DNA from 3 places in the Lederbergia sp. B243.17 genome. Region 1 is predicted to be linked to each of the others. Evidence: riboswitches for the same ligand, from Rfam matches in the RefSeq annotation. Region 1 holds a riboswitch; each other region holds the start of a gene.
What was found. Region 1 has a riboswitch for cyclic di-GMP ahead of AC0TWI_RS10020 (chemotaxis protein CheX). Riboswitches for the same ligand answer to the same signal wherever they lie in the genome.

Region 1 (8,218 bases):
GGTTTTCTTGAAGAAATGAAGGGGGTCCGCAAGCTCGAGGCATTCCAACAGTTGTTGGATTCACTCGGAGTGAAGCCAAGCTTGCAGGTGGGCCTGGAAATCAATGCGCTTCGCAGACGGATCAGCGATATCCAGACTGAAATCTATTCGCAGGAATATCTGGACTGGGAAGGGATTGATACCCGGCTTACGAAGGCAACCGAGATGCTGAAAAAGCTGCTGGGATCTTGCGGCTATCCTGTGGATACGATCCAGTTAAGACGGGACAGCCGCTACCCGACACCGGAAGAGATGACGAACATGATCGATAAAATTGGTCGATTCATCGTCTCCCCCGGCACAAAGTCCGTACTTGCCCTGCCTGACCGGGACGAAAGAAAAACGAAACTCTTGTCGCGGATTGCGGAGAACGTCGCTTTTCTGCTCGGGAAAAAGGAAGAAGTCGGGCAGCGGCTGGAGAGCATCAAGGTCAGCTCACGCAGGCAAGCGGCCGAGAAGTTTTCATTGATAAAAGCTAATACAGCCAAAGAAGTGGCGGACAAACTGCCGGGTTTTGCAGAAGAAGAGAAGAGGCTGCGCGAAGAGATGGCTGAGAGCAGAGGGCAGCTCGATCAATTGAAGGCCGAATTGGCAAGCCTGGCCGAGACCGCTGACGTTCGAGCCGACCGGGATGCGATTGATCAGGAAATCGCCGATGGAGAGAGGATGCTTTCCCTTTTTGAAAGGAGAAAGGTTGTTGTAGCCGAATCGGAAACAGCACTTTCGGAGCGGAAACTGCTGGCTGAGAAGGCGGAAGAGCGGATCACCCGTTGGCAAGCCGTTTTGGAAAAGGAGCGGGCAGAACGCGAAACATGTAAAAAAGGCATAGAAGATCATGAAGCTCGGATTGCCATGCTTTCATCATTATTGGAAGAAAAACCGGAATTCGTATACAAGGAGAAGCTGACAACGATCGCCCATTTGGCGGAAAAAGCGAAAAGTGTGAAGAAGGAGCAGGCACGGATTCCGGTTATTAAATCTCTGCAAAATCAATGGCTCGGACTGCTCGAAGAAGCGAGCGAGTATGATTTGGATGAAATCCGCAAGCTGTATGTAAAGTATGCGAACGTAATCGGTACTACCTGTGTAGCATCAGCAAGGCGTGAATTCATGGAGGATTATCCGGTGTTCGACGTGGTGATCATTGACGAGGTATCAAAAGCAACGCCGCCGGAGCTTCTTTTGCCGATGTTGAAGGGAAAGAAGATTATCCTGGTTGGTGACCACCATCAGTTGCCGCCGCTTGTCGGCAGGGAAACGATGGAGGAATTCGTCGAAGAAATAGAAGATGAGCATGAAAAAAACGAGCTGCGCAAGCTTTTGAAGGAATCGCTGTTTGAACGGCTGTTCCGCACTTTGCCGAAAGGAAACAAGACGATGCTCGGGATCCAATACCGAATGCATGAGGAGATCATGGAGACGATCGCCCCGTTTTACGAAGAAGGGGACTACAGCTTGAAATGCGGTCTAGAAAATTCGGATGATATTCGCGATCATAAGCTTGAAACCCGATTCTTTGACAGGAAGGACCATATTGTCTGGCTTGACGTTCCCAATAAGCCGCCGTTCTTTGAAGCGAAGGTAAAAGGCGGGACAAGTCTATACAATGAGGCCGAGCTCGGAGGAATTGAGGAGCTGCTCGCCGCTTTGGACAAGTCAGTAGAAGAGGCGAAAAACGAAGGGGAAATTGGCTTGGAAGAAAAGAAAAGTGTCGGGATCATCAGCTTTTACGGAGAACAGGTGAAGCGGATTGACCGGCTGATCGAACAGAACGTAAAACCGAGACATTTGCATTGCCGCACCGGCTCCGTCGACAAGTTCCAAGGGATGGAGATGGACGTGATCGTCCTGAGCTTCGTCCGGAACCACGACCAGCCGAGCGGCACGATTGGCTTTGCCGAGGATTACCGGCGTCTGAACGTCGCCCTGTCCCGCGCTCGGGAACTTCTTGTCATTATCGGCAGCTCCGACATGTTTACCAAGCGGCCGAAAAATCCTGCCGCTAAAACGATGTACACACGGCTTTATCAACACGTCAAAAACAAACAGGCAATCAAGAATTTGTCCACCGTTGCGGCAACGCATTAAAGTACTGGGATAGATTCAAAAGGGGGTGGACGTTGATGCAAGAGCAACTGAAGGCAGAGCTGTTAAAGGATCCTGGCGTACAGCTGCTAAAATCGGAACAATGGGTGCTGCCGGTTTATGAAGTGGAAATCGAATTTGAGACGGTGAAGCGATCAAAGATGGATGTGCTGATGAAGATGCTGCTGCTTTCATTCCAGCAGTTGGAACTATCAGCAGCCGAGGATGTCAGTGATATTTTGATGGTCGAGCCTTTGTTTGTCGAGGACCTGATTCAGAAGATGATGCTCACGGGCATGATCGAAAGGAAAAAGGATGTTTTTTTGATCACGGACAAAGGTGAGAGCCTGCTCGAGAACGGTATTTTCGTCCATCCGCCTGAGCAGGAAAAGGAGACTGCTTATTACAGTCCGGCACATCATCGTTTTTTTTCGAGTGAAGGCGGAGAAAGCACTGAAACGGGCAGCAGCTCTGAAAAGTACCGACACCTTTCTGCAGAGAAGGTCGATGTGTCCATGCTTGATGAATCGATTGTGAAGGAGTTTTTGAGCAGCACGCTTTTGCCAGAAGAGGACGGCGAGGAAGGATCCCTGCAAGTGGAGGTCGAGAGAATAGCCGGGGTGGCAGAAGTGCAAGAGATCAACATCCCCTGCTATGAATTTCAGCTTCATCATACCGGGAACGAACGGAAATATGTCAGGGTCTGGAATACGCTGATAAACCAGTGGGATGAAACATTGGAAAAACAGATTTTTGACAAGCAAGTTTTATAAAAATACCTGAATAGGGAGAGAGTTTTTCTTATGAGCAATGTAACGACTTTATCTGTGAGCGGAAGTTTGGAATCCAAGTTAAAAAATATTGTCCAAGTGCGCGATTTGCCGCCATTTATCGTAGATGAACCTGAGCGGCTCGGCGGTTCCAATGCAGGGGCGAATCCGCTGGAATACTTCCTTGGCGCCTTGTCCGCATGTACTTCAATCATGATCGCCTATGTCGCCAAGGAGCAAGACTTCAGCTATAGAGGCATCGACTATGAAACGGATGGCACTCTCGATCCGCGCGGCTTCAAAGGAGTAGAAGGGGTTCAGACCTATTTTCAAGCCGTGACGGTTGAAGTGATTCTGGATACGGATGAAGAGGACGAGGCAATCCGGAGGCTCAAGGAAACGGTCGAAAAGCGTTGCCCTTTGTGGAATTTGCTGAAAGACGCTGGTGTCACCTTAAAAGGCGAATGGAAGAAAAAGTAATAAAAACTGCACCCCATCTCGCTCAAGATGGGGCGCAGCATAAAAAGAGATTATGAATTCCCCCTGTCGTCCCCGAGTCTGTCGATACAATCATCCACCGGTCTACGATATCCCAGTATGCGAGAAGGGAAAAACTTCGGAGGTATCCGATTCTTTGATTGTCTCGGCGGAAATTTTCAACATCCCTCAACTGGTTTATCCCTACCTGTTCTGCGTCAAGGCAATAATATTTATCTTGGGGTCGGGGCTGAGCCCAGCGAACGCTTTTGCCCCAGCAACCGGGTAGTCCCCGCATGTCTGGGCCACGTCCTCGTCGCTAACAAATTAAAGAGTCAGATTGCCGCTTGTATCTTCTGCCTGATCCCTTCGAACTTGATTGCTTCCGCTATTGGCGATCACTTCCCCCCGGATTCGCTGCCCAATCCTAATTCCAATATAACAGCAATCGAATAGATGAATGATTATAGCTTCGAAAGAAATGAACTTTCCAACTCTATCTCATGATGGGGAATCACGTGAACAAGTTTTTAGCTACCCCATTAGATTTAGGTCAAAAGACCTGAAATGATAAAAACATTGTTGAAATAGGAAGAAATATAGCGGATAACCTTGTCTTTTGATTGACTTTATAGTAAAAAGGATATAGACATTTTTCATATTTAGTAAAAGGCAAACTGTCTGAAAAGGCAGGACGCAAAGCTATGGGTCTAAGGTGTGATGAAGAGAGTCGCGCTATGATTGCCAGGTTGCCAAACACTACTGAATGATTGGCTGATTCTGTATTTTTTGCGGAGAAGCCTTTTTTTAATTTCATTGAAAGGGGAGTGGAGATGGGTGGCTGTTTCACTTGCAGACAGGAATAAAGTTGTCGGGCATTTGCTCAATGGTACGTATACATCCTTAAAAGCAATCTTGCCGATTAAACAGGAAATGAAGCAACCGGATTTATTAGGGAATTCCCTGCAACTTCAATTCGGAGTGCTGATCGGCATCATTGGAGATGTGAAAGGTAAGTTGATAATCTCTGGCGGCACGGACGTATTCAAATCAGTCGCAGAAGCGATGTTCGGAATGCCGGTGGAAGGAGAGATGCTCGTCTCATTCAGCGGTGAGCTTGGCAATATGATTGCCGGTTCCCTTTCTACAATCATCGCCACGGACGGAATTTCAACGGACATTACATCTCCGACAATTTTTGAAGGAGATACGAAGCTGTCAGGCTACGAAAAAGCAATACGGCTAGGTGTTGTGCTGGAGAATTGCGGAGATTTGGATATCTATTTATTAATCGATTAACGATGTTGCCCTGCAGAGAATACTCTGCAGGGTTTTATTTTTGGAAAAATAAATAAAGATTGCATAGAGACGATATTGGAGATAATATGGATACAAACGGTTGCAAACGTATGTTCGGTTCATATGTAACAGTTCAAAAGTTGGATTATTTGCATGAATGCTGAGTGGGAAGGTACTTCTGAATCATGGAAAATTTTATGCGGATTCGTTAGAGTGGAAATGAAAAGGTTTTCAAGGAGGGAGGGAGTGAAAACGGATTTTAGCAAGAAGGGCTTCTCTGGGGAATCGATACCAACTTGCCAGTCTGCAATGCAAATGGGTTTAGATTCAAAAAAATTAACATTATGAGATGGGGGAAGATCATTGGTGATTTTGCGAAAATACTTATTAGTTCCAATTATCATTGCAGCACTTGTTCTCTCTGCGGGTGCAGTAGGCGGAGGGAAAGTTGTACAAGCTGCCGAAAATCAGGATGTAAGCGACCTGGTTATTTTGCAGAACCTTCCCGAATCTACAGCCAAGCTTGAAGGCGAAAAGTTGCAGCTTCGTGGGGTTCATGTATATGGGGAGGGGCATTTCATGGGTGCCTCGAAAAACCTCACTTGGACATCAACAAATGAAAATGTCGCTAAAGTGGATCAAAGCGGCGTCGTAACCGTAACCGGAAAACCAGGAAAAACCTTCATCGAAGTGTCGGATGGAAAGTATTCAGATCGGATCGCCATCCAAGCGAAGCCCGACCCGGCAGCACGGGAAGGGAAAGGCAAGCCTCCTGTTACAGCTGAAATTGATAAAAGCAAAGGCAGCCGCTACAATCTTGTCGATCGTGCTATCGGAAGCATGACACTAGAAGAAAAAATCGGCCAAATGCTGATGCCTGATTTCCGTACATGGAAAGGCAAGAATGTAACAGAAATCAATAGTGAGATTGAACAGCTTGTAAAGAAATATCACCTGGGCGGCGTCATTTTGTTCAGGGAAAACGTAGTGACAACGGAACAAACGACAAAGCTTGTTGCCGAATACCAAGAGGCTGCGGAAAAATACGGACTGCTCATAACAATTGACCAGGAAGGCGGAATCGTGACAAGGCTCCAATCGGGCACTGACTTTCCGGGGAACATGGCTCTTGGCGCCACACGTTCTGAGGAATTGTCCCGCCAAGTCGGCAAAGCAATTGGTGAGGAGCTGCATTCGCTCGGCATCAACATGAACTTCGCCCCGTCTTTCGACATAAACAACAATCCGGATAACCCTGTTATTGGTGTTCGCTCATTCAGCGAGGATCCGGCGTTGACAGCAAAGCTCGGTGTTGCCTACACGCTGGGACTGCAAGGGACGGGAACATCTGGAGCGGCAAAGCATTTTCCAGGACATGGGGACACTGCTGTCGATTCGCACCTTGGATTGCCTGAAGTGCCGTATGACAAGGAAAGGCTGAAGGAAGTTGAACTTTATCCGTTCCAAAAGGCTATGGAAGCAGGCATCGATGCGATAATGACGGCTCATGTCACATTCCCGAAAATAGACGATACAAAAGCGATTTCGAAAAAGGACGGGACAGAGATCAATATCCCGGCAACTTTATCGCATAAAGTGTTGACAGAATTGATTAGGGAAGAAATGGGCTATGAAGGTCTAATCACTACAGATGCACTTAACATGCAGGCGATTGCCGACCATTTCGGACCCGTTGATGCAGTCATCCGTGCTGTGAAGGCCGGAACAGATATTGTCTTGATGCCGGTCGGGTTGGAAAGCGTGGGAGATGGCCTTATCGAGGCGGTCAGAACAGGAGAAATCTCTGAAAAAAGAGTTGAAGCATCTGTAAAGAGAATCCTTTCGTTGAAAATCAAACGAGGAATATTGAAGGAAGAGGATCCGCAGCCGATTGAGGGCAAAGTAGCTAATGCATTGAAAATAGTCGGATCGGATGCTCACAAAAAAATTGAACGTGAAGCCGCTGAAAAATCGGTCACTCTTCTTAAAAACAGCAACAGCGCATTGCCTTTAAAACCGGCTTCGTCCGATAAAATTGTCGTTGTTGGCAACACGTATATTGATGATTTGTATAACGCTATAAAAAGTCACCATGAGAATACGGTGCTGATCAAGACAGATAAGCCGCTTACAGAAGCACAGATGGAAGAGGCAAAGGGAGCGAAGGCTGTTATCGCTGGAACAACAACTTCCAATGTTGCGGGAAGAGATCCGGCAAATCCACAGATGGCAATGGTAAGTGGACTGGAGAAGGCAATCGATGTACCGGTCATTGCAGTCGGCATCCGCAATCCGTATGACATCATGGCTTATCCGGATGTTGATGCGTATCTCGCCCAATATAGCTTCCGTCCTGCGAGCTTCAGGGCAACGGCTTCCATCCTATTCGGAGAGACAGCACCATCAGGCAAGCTTCCGGTCACAATCCCGAATCCTGCGGGCGGAGACCTGTACAAATTTGGCCACGGGCTGACCTATTGAATGGGGGAGAGAATTGAATGAAGATGAAAAAGTGGCTGATTACGATTGTTACCGCAATCTTGGTCATGTCGTCGCTTTCTGCAGTATTTGCAGAAAGCGGCAACCAGGGCAACCGAGGAAATCAGAATAACCAAGGCAATAACGGCAACGGCAAAGGTCAGAATTCCGGAAAAGGGAACAAGTTTTCTTTGGGAGTAGAAGTACTGCTCGATGGGCAGAAAGATCTTATTAAAGGAAAACGTGTCGGACTGATTACAAATCCGACAGGCGTGGACCAAAACTTGAACAGCATCGTTGACCTGCTCCACAACGACCCGGACGTGCAGCTGACCGCTCTTTACGGACCGGAACATGGGGTGCGCGGTGATGCACAGGCGGGACAGTATGTAGAGTACTATATTGATGAAGTAACGGGCCTTCCGGTTTACAGCCTGTACGGGAAAACACGAAAACCTACACAAGAAATGCTGGAAAATGTGGACGTCCTCGTTTTTGATATTCAGGATGTCGGATCCCGCTTCTATACTTATATTTATACGATGGCACTTGCAATGGAAGCAGCGAAGGAAAAAGGCATTCCTTTCATCGTCCTGGACAGGCCGAACCCGCTTGGCGGAACAAAGGTCGAAGGGCCGGTACTTGATCCTCAATTCGCTTCATTCGTTGGACAGTATGCAATCCCGCTGCGCCATGGCATGACGGTTGGGGAATTGGCTAAATTGTTCAACACCGAATTTAAAATCGGAGCGGATTTAAAGGTAGTCGAGATGAAGGGATGGAAGCGCAAATCTTATTTTGATGAGATGGATCTTCCGTTCGTCATGCCGTCACCGAACATGCCGACACTTGACACTGCGATCGTTTATCCGGGAGCAGCACTGATCGAAGGCACTAATGTATCGGAAGGCAGGGGCACAACAAAGCCATTTGAATTGATTGGTGCTCCATTTATTAACAGTACGGAACTTGCCAGCAAATTAAATAATTTAAAACTCCCGGGTGTCAGCTTCCGAGCCGCATCATTCACACCGACATTTTCGAAGCATAGCGGTAAGCTTTCCCACGGA
Region 2 (8,218 bases), on a different contig from region 1:
TTTGAAGGTTTAATATTTGCGTCTTGAAATTTTCTAATGGGCGCATTAAATGGTTTGACACAAAATACGACAAAACCAATGAGACGAGTAAACAGACAAGAATGATGAATCCCAATAGACGGTCAAAATTCCAAACATCTTTATAAATATAGCTCTTAGGTATGGTTGTTTTAATCTCTATTCCTGTTTTTGTAGAGACATCACTCATACATAGATACTGCTCCTTGGTTACATCATTCTTAATCCAGCCATCGCCCATGCCACAGACCGTAACCAGATCATGCATCGGATTGTTGAACAGCGGTTGCCCTTCCTGCAGGATTTGCCAATGGGCACTTGGCAATTGAGATGTTAGGCGATCCATATACTCCGCTGAAAAGTCCACCTTTACAATGCCTATCATTTCGTGATTAGCAGGGTCCTTTAACAGCCTCATAAAACTGATGTATTTGTTAGATTCATTGAGATAATAATCAGGATTATCTTCAGGAAAGATGGACCAAGCCCCATCTCTTTCCAACACCTGTCTAAACCAACTCTGCTTTTGCAGATTAATCTGCCCCTTCACCTTCGTTTCGCCCATATGGCTGAAAACCTGGCCATTATTTGCAATCACATGAACGCCATTAAATTGCTCCTTCTTATAAACCATTCCTGAAAGAAACAAAGAAAATGCTGTCTGCTGGTCATGATTTCGGTATGTTTTATCCTCTGCGGATTGATGTTGCTTTAAAATTTGGATCAATTGTGTGTTATAAAGAATTGATAAAGTCGATCTGGATGCATCCTCTATCATTAAATCAAGATTATTGTTTAACTGTCTTATAGAACTTTCCGTATTACTTGTAACCTCCTCAACCTTCGATACTGCAAATATTTGGTGGACAGCAGCCCCTATAATTAGAAGTGGTATCAAAATAAGCAACGAGAAAGTAATAAAAATCTTAGATCGCATGTCCTTGTTCCCCCCCCTCAACTATGTAACAAATGTTGATACTAGATTGCCCTGCTTTCAATTATCAAAGTAATTGCAAGGCCTAAACCGATCTCGATACCCCATACAGAGACTGCACCTGCAGACATAGAGATTCCTCACCATGCTCCCGTGCCAAGCCTCCTTTTTCACAGACTGACCTCCTCTCTTAACCAAATGTTCGACAGTAACAAACTGAATTCTTCATGAACTCACATTTGTTTTCACTTGTATTTTAATATTCAGTTTATTATAAAAGTTTTCGACACCCGTTCATATAGATTTTGCTGAAAAAGCAACCTATTTGTTTAATTCATCACGACAAATTTCTACGTTTTACTGACTGGGTTTCATTTAGAATGGGGTCAACAACTATTCGAAGGCGGTATTGAGAATAAAGGCAATTCTGACCGAAAGGCGGATGCGCAAAGCCACAGGCCTACAGCTGCAAACTGCAGCCAGGGAAGCTGGGTTGCCTGAATATGCACTTCACATTCGGGAGGTTCATATGGAGAACGTCGTCGCAATTACTGTGGAAGGGTTAGACCAAGAGTGGGTTGCGCTCATCGTTGAAGCTATGCAGGCTGGGATGGATCCAAAGGAGATTCAAGAATTTTTTCGCAGTCATTCTATCAGGAGCAAGGAGTAGACGGATGTTTTTCTGTTCTGCAAATGGAACATACTCTTCGTTATATGCTATAATTCAGGCGAAGGAAGGTGTTCTATATGATCGGTGAACGGATTCGGGAGTATCGACTGCAGAAAGGGCTGTCGCTTTCAGAGCTAGCAGAAAAAGCGGGGGTTGCCAAATCTTATTTAAGTTCAATTGAGCGCAACATACAACAAAATCCTTCAATTCATTTTTTAGAGAAGGTATCTGAGGTGCTGGATGTACCTGTAAATGTCCTACTGGATGAAGAAGTGATTGCTCCAGATGAGCTAGACTTTGAATGGAAACGACTAGTACTGGAAGCGATGAATTCAGGCGTATCCAAGCAGGAGTTCAAGGAATTCATTGAGTTCAATAAATGGAAATTAGAAAAAAAATAAACGTTCTGTCGGCCCTTTCGCCACAGAACGTTTTCTATTTTGCCTCATCTTGTTTGCGGTAGAAATAGATTGTCATCAATATCATGATTGATAAAAAATAGACACCATAGATGGCGATCGCACTCCATTTGCTGTCCGTAAACACACTCCCCGCCAGTGTGAAGATGAGGACAACCGGAATTTTCCCAAGCAGAGACGCGACAAAAAATGTGAGGCTGCGGACGGTGCTCATCCCTGCTAATACGTTCAGCAGCGGGGCAGGAACAACTGGGACCAATCTTAGTGCAAGAATGCTGAGAAAAGCATTTTCCTCGAAATACCCCTCATATTCACTTGCCTTCGGATATTTCCGTAGGATTTTTTCCATCCATTCCTGAAAGCCGTATCTTGCCATCCAGAACATTGCAATGGAACCAAGCATGACGCCCGCTAAGCTGATGCCTGTCCCTTGAAGCACACCGAACACCGAGCCGATCAATCCTGCAATCACAGCGAAAGGAACGACTGGAAAGAATACAAGCAAAGCAACAAATACAATGCTGATCAGGATAGCTGTCCCTCTGCCGGATTCTATTGCAGCCATCATTGCCGACTTTTGTGAAAATGCAAAGCCAACGAGCAAAAGCGCGGCCGCAATCATGATGATTTTTTTCAAACGGACAACCCCCTCTTCGACTTTATGTAAAACAACTTCCGATCCAAAAAACATGGAGCACAGCAATGACTGAATAAAACAGCGAGGCTGCAGCTGCCAGGCCGACGACCCACGTGCTGTTCTTTAACCTGTCAATAAACATAAACAGCAGCACAATCAGGGAAAAGCTTGTCTTAAAGACGAGAAAGAAAAACGGGTCGGCATTGTAGACCATAAGCATAAGCGGATTGCTTTCTTCTATTATAGAGGATTGCAGGCCGAAATAGGTGGCTACCCCATCGAAAAAGTTAAGTATCGCCAGAAAAAAAAAGATTTTATTTGCGCGCACTGCCAATGCCCTCATCCTTTTCTTCTTATTTGAATTAAAAAATGGCGGCTGATCGCCGCCAATTCTCTTTTATAATGTTTTGCCTCCTGCTTTCCTTCGCATCGCAAGTATCAATGAGGCGAGACCAAGCAAGATAAGCACTCCGCCGCCAAGCATGTAATTGAACATATTTGTCGCTGTATTCGGCAATGGCTGTCCTGTGCCTGCTGCGGCAGTGGCACTTCCACCTGTTCCAACTCCAGAATTTCCGCCGTCGCCGCTGTTATTGCCCGGCAACGCGGTCTTATCATCGCCCTGATCGTCGCCATCCTTTTCAGGTTCATCAGGATCTTGCCCAGGCTGGCCTTCTCCGTCTGGGTCTCCATCATCTGGGACGGACGGCGTTTCTGTGTCCGGATTATCCGGATCAGGTTCGCCAGGTTTTGGATCTGTTGGATCAGTAGGGGTTGTCGGGTTCGTTGGATTTGTCGGTGTGCTTGGATCGGTTGGAGCGCCAGTCTTCGGCGGTTCAGGATTCGTGCCTGGTGTACCTCCGCCTCCGCCCTTTATCTCCTCAGCACTAATGACAATATCAAATTTCGTTTCCGCTCCTTGAAAATCATTGCCGAGTTCAGGCGGGAATTCTGCGTGGAAGGTTAAGGTCTCTTCACTGTTTTGCTGCAGCTGCCTTGGCTCCAATTTCTTGAAATCGGCTAGCTTTCCACCATATAGGGAGTTGCTTCCCTGGTTAATTTCCAAGTTCATTTCCTTAAACAGCTTTTTGCCGGATTTGTACTTTATCGTTACCTGATAGCGCAAGTCCGACTCTCCATCGTTTATGATGGCCAAGTCCCGGACCGCCCAATCACCAGGAGCCATATTTTCCACATTAAACAGCACCTTCTCGGGGCGGACGGACAAGTTGATCGTCTTTACATCGGCTGCAGTCGTTTGCGCTCTGATGAAAAATAGACCAGCAAGGAGCAACGTGCAGGCGCTTATCAATGCAATATATCGAATTCCTTTCATGTTCTGCCCACCTTTATTATCGAAAAGATGGGATTGCTCCCATCTTTCGCTATTTATACGACCTTTTCGGCTGCCTCGCTCACCGGTTCAGAAGCTTTCTTGTCGATTTGGGAAATCGCCTGCCAAATCGTCAGCGCCGAATATCCGAGCAAAAGCAGTCCCGGCAAGATCAACAGCAGCACGCTGCCATTTTTCGATTGGGCAAAATTGACGAAATAGCCGACATAAGGCACTGTGAATCCTGTATATTCTGCAACTACGTTTTGGGAGAGGACAGGATCCATATCAGCGGCTTTGTTGTTATCCCCTTTCGTCGTATACATTACATACTCACCGCTCTTAACAACGTCAATTACCCGGTGCGTGATCAGCATATTGTCTTCTTCTAAGAAGGTAATAACATCGCCCTTCATAAACTTCGTCTTTTCCTCGACCGGCTTCACTGCGATGATTGAACCTGTCTTGATTCCCGGCTCCATAGATCCCGATAAAACAGACTTCAGCTGATATCCGAAAAACTGCGGTTCCCCACCCGCTGCCTTCGAGGAAATCACCATGAACAGCATTACGATAAAAATGAGGAACATTACACCCGTAAGGAGATTGCTCCCCCACTTCATTGCTTTCTTCATATTATTCACCTTCCTTTACGGCAGTTGGTTCTGGAGTTGGCCCGACTGGTTCCGGGTTTGGCTGGCTTGGCTGTTCATTTGTAGCGGGCAGAGTCGGTTCAGTTGGATTGTCGACTGGCGGTACTGGCTGTTCGGTTGGCTCTGGTTTTTTTGTTTCTTCTTTTTTGTCATCCGTCTTGCCATCTTCCTTAGGGGCTTCAGCTTTTTTATCATCTCCTGCTGCATCTGGAGAATCAGGGGCTGTGTCCTCGTTTACCTCAGCTTCACCACCTATAACGTCGCTGCTTTCTGGTGATTGAGGCTGGCAGGATGAAGAGTCTTCAACACCGTTTTCATTAACAGAAGATGGTTGGTTTTCTGTTGTTGCTGTGTCAACTGCTGATATTCCTTCTTGGCCACAGGCATCTTGAGGGGGAGGCGGGCAAGTAACTTCAATAGAGTCTGATAGTATTTCACTTCCTTCAGAGTCAGCAGCCATAACTGTAATAACCGAAGGCGCCTCTGCACTAAATGTTATTGACTCAGACTCAAAGGGTTCCAGCTGAGTTATCTCATCGTCTGCCATCCCGCTTACATGGATATCTCCTTCAATTGATTCATATTTTCCGATATTAGTGACCACAGCCTCTAAAGTTACTACCTCACCACAACTCTCCGCATGAGGTTGACCATCAATTGTTAGAACTACATCCGTCTGTGCCCAAGGAACCGGCCATGTGTCTGCTTGGATTTCAATTTCTATATCCTCCTGACTTGTGAAGCCTGCAAATGTTGGTGAGATGATTGAAATGAGGGCCAGTATTGCCACATACCAAAAGGCAGTTGCCTTTCCGGCAAATCGGAGCTTCCTGTTTCTATCACGGTAGGTTCGTATTCTTAACTTTCGGATTGGGGGTCCCTCCTTTGCTGGGGGTTATGTAGAAAAAGGTGGGGTGGGCCCCACCTAGCTGTCTTATTTCGCTTCAACTTTTGTTTGCTTGGCATCGAACGTCCACTCTAGCTTCAAGGAGTCGCCTTGGAAAATATTTTGGTCTTTTTTGTTGTCAACAAATTCGTATTGCACAGAGAAATTATCCACTGTACCAGCCTTAAGTCCAGAATTTTCTCCACCAAGAATCCATCCAAGCAAGTCTCTTTCTACAACATCTGTCTCACTCAATTTTTTCAAGGTAGTTTCATGAACGACTTCTGTTTTCTTGTCCTTGTTTACTAAGAATTTCACTTTAATATGTTCTCCAAAATCGGCCCCGGCGTTATCGCCTTTTGCATCGTTCACAGTGTATTTGGAAGTCAAAAGAACCTTTGATACATCCAAAGAACCGATATTGTTTAAGTTAAAGCTTCTAAGCATGGTGTCCCCTGGTTTGATATTGGTAACATTAATAATCGCGTTTTCAGCATCCTTTCCGGTAACGTTAATGTCCAATGTCCCCGCTGCAAAGCTGCTGTTATTCACTTCTACGTCATTAAAGTATGCATATGTACCTCCACCGACTAGTGAAAGTCCCAGTGCTGCGGATGCGATGCCCAAACCCAATTTTTTCTTAATGCTCATTTTTGTTTCCTCCCTGTTTTTTGTTTTTTATTGAAATTCTTTTGCTGGGCAAAAGAAGGTTCAACCGATGTTCGTTCTCAGGTTTGTTCTGCCTTGTTCTTTATTAAGAACTACCCTGTGACTCGAGTATATGACAATAGTCCTCCATTTGAAAAACCCCAAATAGAACGATATTTTCTTAATAACGAACAACAAGCGCTGTTTTTCTCGTTATCTCTCCTGATTGCTTACTATCTTGTGTTTTTTAAAGAAACAGATGTTCATTATAATGAACATCAGAGGAGGGGAATGGATAGTGAAAAGATTATCTTTATTGTTTCTCATCAGCGGGCTTCTGGCTTTTATATATGGCGGGATTCAATTTATCCAGGCGAAAAAAGAGCAACAGGAGAGTTTGCAGGAGGCGAAGAGAATGCTTGATATCACTCCAAAACCCGATACTGCGCCTACCATGCTCTACAACACAAAGGATGAATTCCAGCCGGAAGCTGGCGAAACAATCGGTTTGCTTTCGATTGAAAAAATTGATGCCGAACTGGCAATTGTGGAAGGTACGAGTGAAGAGGAACTGGAAAAAGGGGTTGGCCATTATACAGGGAGTGCTTTACCTCAACAAGGACAGCAAATTGTTCTTTCCGGCCACCGAGATACGGTTTTTCGGAGGATGGGTGAAATCGAGAAGGGTGATCATGTGGTGGTAAAGCTCCCATATGGCAATTTTCCATACCGTGTCATCTCCACGAAGGTCGTCAGCGCAGACGATAGGACTGTCATCCAGCCTAATGTTGGACGGGAGGAGCTGGTCATCAGTACCTGTTATCCGTTCACCTATGTCGGGAATGCGCCAGACCGGTATATTATTACCGCTTTGCCAGTCCAATAAAATAGACCTGCAGACGCCTGGGTGCAGGTCTATTTTACTTCTTAATAGGTTCTTGGACTAATCTCTGGGTGCTCTATGCTTCTTCCTCGCAAATTCTGCACTTTTCTCATGACCCTCTTTTGTAATTTCGTTATAGTTTTCATGGCCGTTTCTTGTGCTTTCGCTATACAGCTCAAGACCAGTTTTCGTAATATAGTCATATTTTTCAAGCTGATTCTCGATGAGTGGAACTCGGACCTGATAGATGGCGTGGCTCGTATTTGGAAAACGGGTCTTTAAGTATTCACGTGCCTTTTTCATCCGTTTTCTTTCCTGCAAGGACTTGGCTTGCATGCTCTCTTTTGTTCCCTTGGCCAGAGCCTGAAGCTCTTTCTTTTTTTCAATCGATTTCTCCTGTCCCTGTTCTTTCCACTCCCACCAGCTTTTTTGGATTTCCTCATATTGCGCACGCATATATCGTCTCAAATCTTTTTCAGAGTTCACATACGTGAATTCTCCGTTCCCGGCATCGGCCACTTTTTTCAACAGAGTTTGGCCCTCATTGTCTACGTCATAACCAATGATATTTACGACGGTTTCAATATTTCCGGAAACGAGTGCTCCCGCCTCTTTTACCGGGTCTCCGCCGCATGTTTCAATGCCATCACTGACTACATACACGACTGCTTCTGTTGCGTCAGGCGGAATATCTTCTTTAACTGTCTGCAAGGCCAGACCGATCGGTGTCCAACCAGCCGGCTGCACCTTGTCCAGCGCACCTTTGAAGCCCGCATCATCGAACTGCCCCGAGTAAAAGTTTTCCGTGCTGCTGCAGGAAAGGGCCTGATCCGCATCACTGCCGGAGCCTTTATGACCATATACACGGAGCGACACCGTTGCGTCCTCCGGAATTTGTCCGGCAAATTCCTTAACCGCTTCTTTGGCAGCCTCCATTCTCGTCTTGTTGCCGGAAGCTGCTTTCATGCTTCCGCTCGCATCTATTAAGATCGCATAATGGGCTGTTTTTAATGTTGGCGAGTCGAGGCTTTCATCCGGTCTATCAACCTCCACGTCTACTGCAGTGTCGAAAAACAGAAAGGTATTCATCCCTTCATAATAATCCTCTGACAGCAATTGCAACATTTCCTCCAAATA
Region 3 (8,218 bases), on a different contig from region 1:
TCATCGGGATCATCAAAAAGATCTATGGAGATTGTGATGTGTTCATCACGCCGACACAAGCGGAGGTCGATCTTTTGTATGCGGAGGGTGTAGATATTATTGCGATGGATGCAACGCTCCGTGTGCGGCCGGACGGGAATACAGTCAGGGAGCTGTTCCCGGCAGTTCGGGCGAAATATCCGAATCAGCTTTTCATGGCAGACTGTGCCACATATGAGGATGCTGCTGTTGCCTATGAGTTAGGCTTCGATTGTATCGGCACAACATTATGCGGATATACCGAGGAGACCAAAAATACCCAGCTGCCCAATATGGAACTGGTAGAGAGATTAGTGAAGAATTTTCCGGTGCCAATTATCGCAGAAGGCGGGATTTGGACGCCGGAGCAACTCCGCGGAGTATTTGATAGAGGCGTTCACGCGGCAGTCGTCGGTACAGCGATTACGCGGCCGATGGAAATTACCCGCAGGTTTTCCGAGGCGATACAGTAAGATGAAAGCGATGAAAATATTGGGCGTTGATATAGGTGGCACTTCAATTAAGCTTTGCCGATCTGATGCTGCTGGACAGATCGATCTCTTCGAGGAATATGATTCTGATGCCAAAAAGGGTGGCCCCCATCTTTTTGAGAGGGTTTCTAGTATAATAGAGAATCATAATGGATTTGATGCGATTGGCATTAGCACTGCCGGACAAGTGAACCCGGCGGATGGCTCGATTTTATATGCGAATGAGAACATACCGAATTATACGGGGATGAAAGTGAAAGCGCTGCTTGAGGAACGTTTTCAGGTGCCGGTGAAAGTGGAGAACGATGTGAATGCGGCAGCGCTTGGAGAGAAATATTTCGGTGCCGGGAAAGAGTGGAATGATTTCATCTGTCTGACGTATGGAACCGGAATTGGCGGGGCGATCATTATTGATTCCGGCATCTATGGCGGCAAAAGTGGAATTGCTGGTGAGATGGGGCATATGATTACGCATCCTTACGGGCTCGATTGCAATTGCGGTAAACAAGGCTGTTATGAGATGTATGCATCAACGACTGCACTTATCAGGGAGGCCCGGTCCATAAATCCGAATATGACAGACGGCAGAACGATCTTCACCTTGTATAAGCAGAAAAATGCCGGAATGGCAGGTGTTGTGGAGCGCTGGATTGAGGAAGTTGTGCTCGGTCTGGTGACACTCGTCCACATTTTCAATCCACCGGCCATCATTTTGGGCGGCGGTGTCATGGAGCAGGAAACCATTCTGGAAAAGATAGAGGAACGGTTGAAAGATATGGTGATGGTGAGTTTTTCTGATGTGAAAATCCGAAGGGCGGCACTTGGGAATAAAGCGGGTGCGTTGGGCGCAGCCTCACTGCACCTCCTATCCTCTGCGAAGGAGTAAACGATGGCGAATATAGATCTGTTTTCTAAAATGAAGTCTAGGTATCAGTCTTTTACAAATACGGAAAAAAAGGTTGCCGACTATATCTTTGAGCATACGAAGAGCGTCGTGTACATGTCGATCACAGACTTGGCGGATGTTTGCAGGGTAGGAGAGTCGAGTATTTTCCGTTTTTGCAAGTCAATGGGTTTCAAAGGATATCAGGAGTTTAAGATTGCGCTAGCGCACAGTACGACCTTGGAAGATGAAACCCCTCAGCTTTCGAATGAAATTACAATGCAGGACAGCATTCCGGAATTGTCATCCAAGGTGTTGCGTGCAACGGTCAATGCGCTGGAGCAAACACACAGCCTTTTGCAGGAAGATGAGGTTTCTCGGGCAATTGATTATTTGGTGAAGGCTGAGAGAATTCACTTTTTCGGGGTAGGGGCGTCTTTGATGACCGCAATGGAAGGGAAAAATAAGTTCATGAGAATTTCGAATAAAACCGAGTGTTCGATTGATTCCCATTTGCAGATCATGTCTGCTTCATTGTCGTCAGAAAAGGACGCGGCTATCCTCATCTCGTATTCAGGCTCGACAAAAGATACAATAGCCGTGGCCAAAGTGCTTGAGGAACGGAAATGTCCTGTCATCTCGATCACCCGGTTTGCCAAGTCTCCCATCACTGAGTATTCAGATGTCACCTTGCTTTGCGGTGCCAACGAAGGCCCTCTTCAGGGTGGGAGCATCAGCGCGAAAATATCTCAGCTCTATTTATTGGATGTCTTATATGCAGAGTATTTTAAGCGGACGAAAGAGGAATCGATCACGAACAAGGAAAGAACCGCTAAATCGGTAACCGGAAAGATGGTATAAGGTAGTTTTTAGAGTTCCTTCAACGAGGCTTTGCAGCGACGAATTGCTGCAAGGCCTTTTTTTGCGTAGAGCTATAGATGCTTGAATGAGAAATACGAAAACAAGACGTAAGGGAAGAAAGGACAATTATATATTAAATTTCTCTCCTGAATTAGGTGTTTTATCCCATAAGGCGAGGGGGCTTATGGAAGGCTCCCTTCTAGTACTTTTGGGCTATGTGGATGTGCAGTATAAGAATCTATTTTGGTACCAAACAATATTGTTTTCAAAAAGCCTATTAAAAATTGTTATTCCAGTCCGATATTAGTTTAGTGACCTAATTTCATAGGAAAACTGTGGGGAAACTACAAGCAATATCCGACTTCTGAACTAGTTGCAACCATTTAAGTTCATTCAGTAAAGAACATTCCTAATTTGAAAAAGATTACCTTTTTTGCTAAAAATGTTGAAATTTGTCGGATTATGTGAGATTATGGTCAAGCGTGATTTTAGTATTAGTTATATGGAAGATAAAGGCAAACTATTCCGAAAGGGTAGGACGCAAAGCCTAGGGTCTAAGGTTTAGAGATGGATGAATCCGTAATCTAAACGATGATCGCCTGGTTACCAAAGAGTGGATTAATGCATATTATTATCCTTTGTTTGGCTATTCTATATTTCATAGAGTAGTTTTTTTTTTGCAATTCTAATCCCAGGAATAAAAATTAATTACATAAACCTGTGTTGCTTTTTCGTGAATTGTGAATGTAGGGTAATAATTTTGCTGGAAAAGGGATGAGACAGTAGTGAAATAAGCATGTAATGACTATGGAGCAGCAGGAATCTTGTGCTTGGGTTAATTAAAAATGGAAAGGTTAGGAGACATGAATAGAAAAGGATTTTCATTTAAAGCAAAGTTTTTAATTTTTTCCTTACTCTTATCACTAGTACCTGTTATTTTAATTGGCTTTTTAGTTAATAAAACGGTTGGTGATATAACTCAAAAAGATTATATCAATGCTAGTGAAAGAGAAATTAAACAGGTAGATAATGGAATTTCTTTGTATTTTGATTCTATTAGAGAGAATGTAAATTTATTAGCTACCAACCCAGAGGTAGTAAGTGCTGATTCAAGCATTACCTCTTATAAAGATATACCAGGAGAAGAGACAATCAACATGACCCCTTCAACAAATGGGGAGAAAGAAAAAGCAATATATAATGTACTCTATCAATTCGGTAAAAGTCATCCTAATGCAGCTTATGTTTATATGGGCACATCCGATGGGGGATATGTACAATATCCTGAGGGGCCTGTAGCGGCTGGTTTCGATCCGAGAGACCGCCCTTGGTATACTACCGGTATTGAAGAACCAGGGAAAGTAAAATTAACAAGTGCCTATGCCGCAACTGGGATTGAAGGAATTATTGTAAGTAATGTCGTTGCGATTGAAAAAGGCGGAAAACCAGCCGGAGTGCTAGGCCTGGATGTTAGTTTAGAAGGTTTGACCGATATTATTAAGGAAATCAGCATAGGTGAAAATGGATATGTAATTTTAGCGCAAGGTGATGGAACTATTCTTGCACATCCAAAGAATCCAGATATGAACTTTAAGCCAATTTCTGAGCTTAACGTTCCTGAACTAAAGGATTTAAGTAAAGATGGTTCATTTGAAACAAAAATTGACGGAAAAGACTATGTGTTAAACACAGTCTCCTCAAAAAATGAAGGCTGGAAATATATCGCTGTTGTTGAGAAGAGTGAACTTTTAGCTACTGCAAATTCTGTGCGCTCCAAAATATTCATTATCGGCGGGATTTTCGCTGTTATATCTGTGCTCATTTCCATCTTGTTTAGTTTAAGGATAACGGGGAGAATCAAAAGTATTAGTGATTTATCTCTAGCGATGTCCAAAGGTGATTTGACCCAATTAGTCAAGGTTACGTCAAATGATGAAATTGGAGAGATGGGTAAGAATTACAACATTATGGCTAGTAGTTTAAAAGAGACAATGAAAAAGATATCGCTTGAATCGCAGCAATTGTCGGCTACATCTGAGGAGCTGGCTGCTTCTTCAGTCGAGAATCAAGAAGCCTCCAATCAAATCACGGAATCAATTCAAGAAGTTGCCAGCGGAACTGACGATCAGAACGCCGCTATGAAGAATGCAGTAGATATTATCAATGAAGTATTTAAGCACGTTGATGATGTTACATTGAGTATGAAAAATGTTACGGATACGATCCACCATTCAGCCGAATCCGCTAAACAAGGCAGTGAAGTTGTGAATCATACCGTAAAGCAAATGGGTGAAATAGATAAAAATGTAACCTCTTCTGCCCAAAAAATTAGCGTATTGAATGAGAAATCGAACGAAATTGGCCAGATAAGCCTAATCATACAGTCCATTTCAGAGCAAACGAACCTATTAGCTTTAAATGCTGCAATTGAAGCTGCAAGAGCCGGCGAACATGGGAAGGGCTTTGCTGTAGTGGCAGATGAAGTAAGAAAGCTTGCAGAGCAATCAAGCCATTCAGCATTGCAGATCAATACGATAATTAATGACATAAAAGTTGGCATTGAAGATTCAATGAGTTTTGTAAATCAAGGGGCGAAATCTGCCAAAGAAGGAATGAAACTTGTTGATGAAAGTGGAAAAGCCTTTGGAGAAATTAAGGGTTCAGTTCTAGAGGCTACAACGAAAATATCTGAGGTTAGCCTAGCGATGGACAACATGAAGAAACATATAGAAGAAGTCGTCACCCATATAGAGAAAGTTTCAAGAACAAGTTTAGAGGTTAACGATTATTCACAAAATGTCGCTGCATCCTCAGAACAGATGAACGCCTCGATGGAACAGGTTTCATTGGCAGCTCAAGAGTTAGCAAGAATGTCCATAGAATTAGAGGAAGTTATTCAGCAGTTTAAATTGTAAACTGATGAATTCATCAACAAAATGGCTGGAAAAATTAATCTAATTTAAATATATATAATGGAAATATAGGAGGAACACCGTGTTTAAGATGAAGTCCAAGTTTAAAATTTTGATTGCGTTTATTTTAGTAATGTCCATGCTGCCTTTGGCAAGTGTTTCAGCAAAAGAAATCAAATTTGACCCGTTTGAAAAGAGTATAAGAGAAATTTCTGGTGCATTAAATAACAATCAGATTACCTCTGAGCAATTGGTTAAGTATTATCTAGAGCGCATAGAAAAGTATGACAAGCAAGGACCAACTATTAATTCAATCACTACTATTAATGAGCAAGCTTTAGAGATTGCAAAAGAATTGGATGCAGAAAGACAGAGTAAAGGCCCAAAAGGGATTCTCCATGGTATTCCAATCGTTGTTAAAGACAATATTGATGTAAAAGGAATGCCTACTACAGCAGGCTCAGTAGCATTAAAAAGCGCATATCCTGCCGATGACGCTTTTATCATTAAAAAGCTGAAGGATGCAGGTGCCATTGTCATTGCAAAAACAAACTTATCTGAGTTCGCAGCATCATATGGCCGGTTGGGATACAGCTCATTAGGCGGGCTAACTCTAAATCCTTATAATTTAAACCGAGACGCTTCTGGATCCAGCAGTGGTACGGCTGCGGCAGTAGCAGCGAATTTCGCCGTATTTGGACTGGGAACTGACACATCAGGATCAGTCCGTGGACCAGCTCATGTTACAGGTCTGGTCGGTATCCGTCCGACACTTGGTTTAGCAAGCCGCAGCGGGATCGTTCCGTCCTCGTTGAATTTCGACACTCCCGGACCTTTGGCAAGAAGTGTGGAAGATACAGCCATTGCATTGAGTGTGATGGCAGGTGCCGATGATAAAGATGACAAAACGTTGCTTGCAAAGGATCACATTGCCGAAGACTACAGTAAGTTCACAGATAAAAAGGCTATACAAAAAGCGCGGATCGGAGTAGCAGTTGACTTTTTTGGAGACAACAAAGAGGTGGACTCTATTACGAAAAAGGCGTTAGAAAAAATGGAGAAGAAAGGTACAGAGCTTATTAATGTATCTTTCTCGGAAAAAACGAAATACCTATGGACACCAGTCATTGGTCCTGTTAATGACGCAGATTTTAAAGTTCAATTGGAAGATTACCTTAGCCAATTCCCGGAAGATCAGCCGAGAACACTGGAAGAAATTATTAAAATCAGTGAATCACCAGAAGTTTTGAATTCACCGACTCCTGTAAATCCAGGGCGTATTGATGGCATGAAAACGGCCATGGAACAAGCTGCATTTAAGGACTCTGCAGAGTATAACAATATCGTAACGAAAGATATCCCTGAAGTGCGTCAGGAAATTGAAACAATGATGAAGGAAAATGATTTGGACGCAATTGTTTTCCCGACGATGTCCTGCCCGGCTTCACCAAGATTCGATAAGGAAGATCCGACTTACAAGTGTGATGCGTACGACACGTATGCTGCAAGTTATGTGGCATCGGCTGCGGGATTCCCTGAAATCACAGTGCCTGCCGGTGCAACGAAAGAGAAGGTACCTGTTGGAATTTCATTTTTAGGCACGGCATATAGTGAACAATCTCTATTCGATTTGGCCTATTCATTTGAACAGGCAACCGATGCTAGAACTCTGCCGAAAACAACACCTGATTTCAAAGTGGAGTTCGGCGATAAAACGCAATCTAAAGATAAAACTTCCTTTTGGGATGAGTTTATGAAGAGAATGCGAGAGCTGTTTAATTAATCTGTTTAATTGATAGTAAAAGACGCGTGAGAGATAGAATATATCTTTCACGCGTCTTTTTATCATTTTTCGGTTTATAAAGAGCGCAGTCTAACTGTACTATCAGACTTTTTTTCGAAACAACAGCTGGATTGTTTCTAGGCTCGATTGCCATATAGGAGATTTATGGATAGCGTCAAGCAAGTTGGGCTGTGTGCCGGATCACCAGCTCGTTCACATCAACATCTTCCGGCTGCTCTAACGCATAGGCTATGGCACGAGCGACTGCGGATGCCGGAAGAGCGTCACGCCGGTATGTTTTCATCAGTTCTCTGGCTTCGTCGTCCGAGATGCTCTCAGCGAGTTCGGACTCCGTCACTCCCGGAGAAACGAGCGTTACCCGGATGGTGCTGCCAACCTCCTGCCGTAAACCTTCCGTGATGGCACGAACGGCATATTTGGTCGCGCAATATACTGCTGCTGTCGGTGAGACAGCGTAGGCTCCGATGGAAGCCAAGTTAATGAAGTGACCGGATTGTTGTTTTTTCATAACGGGGAGACCCGCAGCAATGCCGTGAAGTACTCCGCGGATATTGACGTCGATCATGCGGTTCCATTCGTCGACCTTCAAGGCTTCAATGGAAGAAAGAGGCATCACACCCGCATTGTTCACGACAGCGTCCACACGACCGAACCGGCTTTGCGCCAAGTCAACAATCGCCTGCATCTGACCGATATCGGTTACGTCTAGCTGTTGATAAGCGACGGAACCTCCTTCAGCCTCAATGAAGGAGGCCAGTGCTTCCAATCTTTCTGCACGTCTAGCTCCAATGATGACATGGGCTCCCCGGCTAGCGAGAAGCTTCGCCGTTGCTTCACCAATCCCGCTGCTTGCCCCTGTGATCACAACTACTTTTCCACTGATTTTGGACATTCCACACTCCTCCTTTTGAATGGATTTTCTTTTATTTTTCACGATAGAGAACCATACCGGCGTGGTAGAGAACCGAATCCCGGAAATCGCCGTCTGCCGTAAATCCTGTATCATCGATATAATCGATATGATCGCCTGTTATCCTATATTGCCCCTGATAAGCGCTCTTCCGATTTCCGCGCGCTTCGTCGTACCGGCCGTCCGGCAACAACTCATGCCGGATATAACCGTCTTTTGTCACCCACATTCCAACATAAGGATGATTGTTTACATGTTGAGTATTCATTTTTGAATAGTCCCCTTCCATTTGCGAATGCACAATACTTGATCATTGGTTTGAACGTTACAAACTTTGTA

Region 2: it holds a riboswitch for cyclic di-GMP, as region 1 does, so the genes downstream of both, AC0TWI_RS18665 (anti-repressor SinI family protein) here and AC0TWI_RS10020 (chemotaxis protein CheX) in region 1, are expected to answer to the same signal.
Region 3: it holds a riboswitch for cyclic di-GMP, as region 1 does, so the genes downstream of both, AC0TWI_RS07505 (methyl-accepting chemotaxis protein) here and AC0TWI_RS10020 (chemotaxis protein CheX) in region 1, are expected to answer to the same signal.

Annotation. Positions count from the first base shown of each region.
Region 1 covers NZ_JBWBKF010000055.1:53,573-61,790, reverse strand. Annotated here, with positions in the region: gene AC0TWI_RS10035 (DEAD/DEAH box helicase) at 1-2,127, shown strand, start outside; gene AC0TWI_RS10030 (hypothetical protein) at 2,163-2,897, shown strand; gene AC0TWI_RS10025 (OsmC family protein) at 2,928-3,374, shown strand; cyclic di-GMP riboswitch class I at 4,033-4,128, shown strand; gene AC0TWI_RS10020 (chemotaxis protein CheX) at 4,209-4,670, shown strand; gene AC0TWI_RS10015 (glycoside hydrolase family 3 N-terminal domain-containing protein) at 5,067-7,151, shown strand; gene AC0TWI_RS10010 (exo-beta-N-acetylmuramidase NamZ family protein) at 7,175-8,218, shown strand, end outside.
Region 2 covers NZ_JBWBKF010000089.1:10,763-18,980, forward strand. Annotated here, with positions in the region: gene AC0TWI_RS18660 (cache domain-containing sensor histidine kinase) at 1-955, opposite strand, end outside; cyclic di-GMP riboswitch class I at 1,363-1,453, shown strand; gene AC0TWI_RS18665 (anti-repressor SinI family protein) at 1,482-1,622, shown strand; gene AC0TWI_RS18670 (helix-turn-helix domain-containing protein) at 1,700-2,023, shown strand; gene AC0TWI_RS18675 (TVP38/TMEM64 family protein) at 2,058-2,678, opposite strand; gene AC0TWI_RS18680 (DUF5658 family protein) at 2,701-3,006, opposite strand; gene AC0TWI_RS18685 (LPXTG cell wall anchor domain-containing protein) at 3,076-4,014, opposite strand; gene sipW (signal peptidase I SipW) at 4,068-4,646, opposite strand; gene AC0TWI_RS18695 (hypothetical protein) at 4,648-5,454, opposite strand; gene AC0TWI_RS18700 (TasA family protein) at 5,599-6,201, opposite strand; gene AC0TWI_RS18705 (class D sortase) at 6,497-7,084, shown strand; gene AC0TWI_RS18710 (vWA domain-containing protein) at 7,142-8,218, opposite strand, start outside.
Region 3 covers NZ_JBWBKF010000039.1:49,430-57,647, forward strand. Annotated here, with positions in the region: gene AC0TWI_RS07490 (N-acetylmannosamine-6-phosphate 2-epimerase) at 1-491, shown strand, start outside; gene AC0TWI_RS07495 (ROK family protein) at 493-1,395, shown strand; gene AC0TWI_RS07500 (MurR/RpiR family transcriptional regulator) at 1,399-2,253, shown strand; cyclic di-GMP riboswitch class I at 2,758-2,864, shown strand; gene AC0TWI_RS07505 (methyl-accepting chemotaxis protein) at 3,117-5,168, shown strand; gene AC0TWI_RS07510 (amidase family protein) at 5,257-6,948, shown strand; gene AC0TWI_RS07515 (SDR family oxidoreductase) at 7,124-7,861, opposite strand; gene AC0TWI_RS07520 (Atu4866 domain-containing protein) at 7,893-8,147, opposite strand.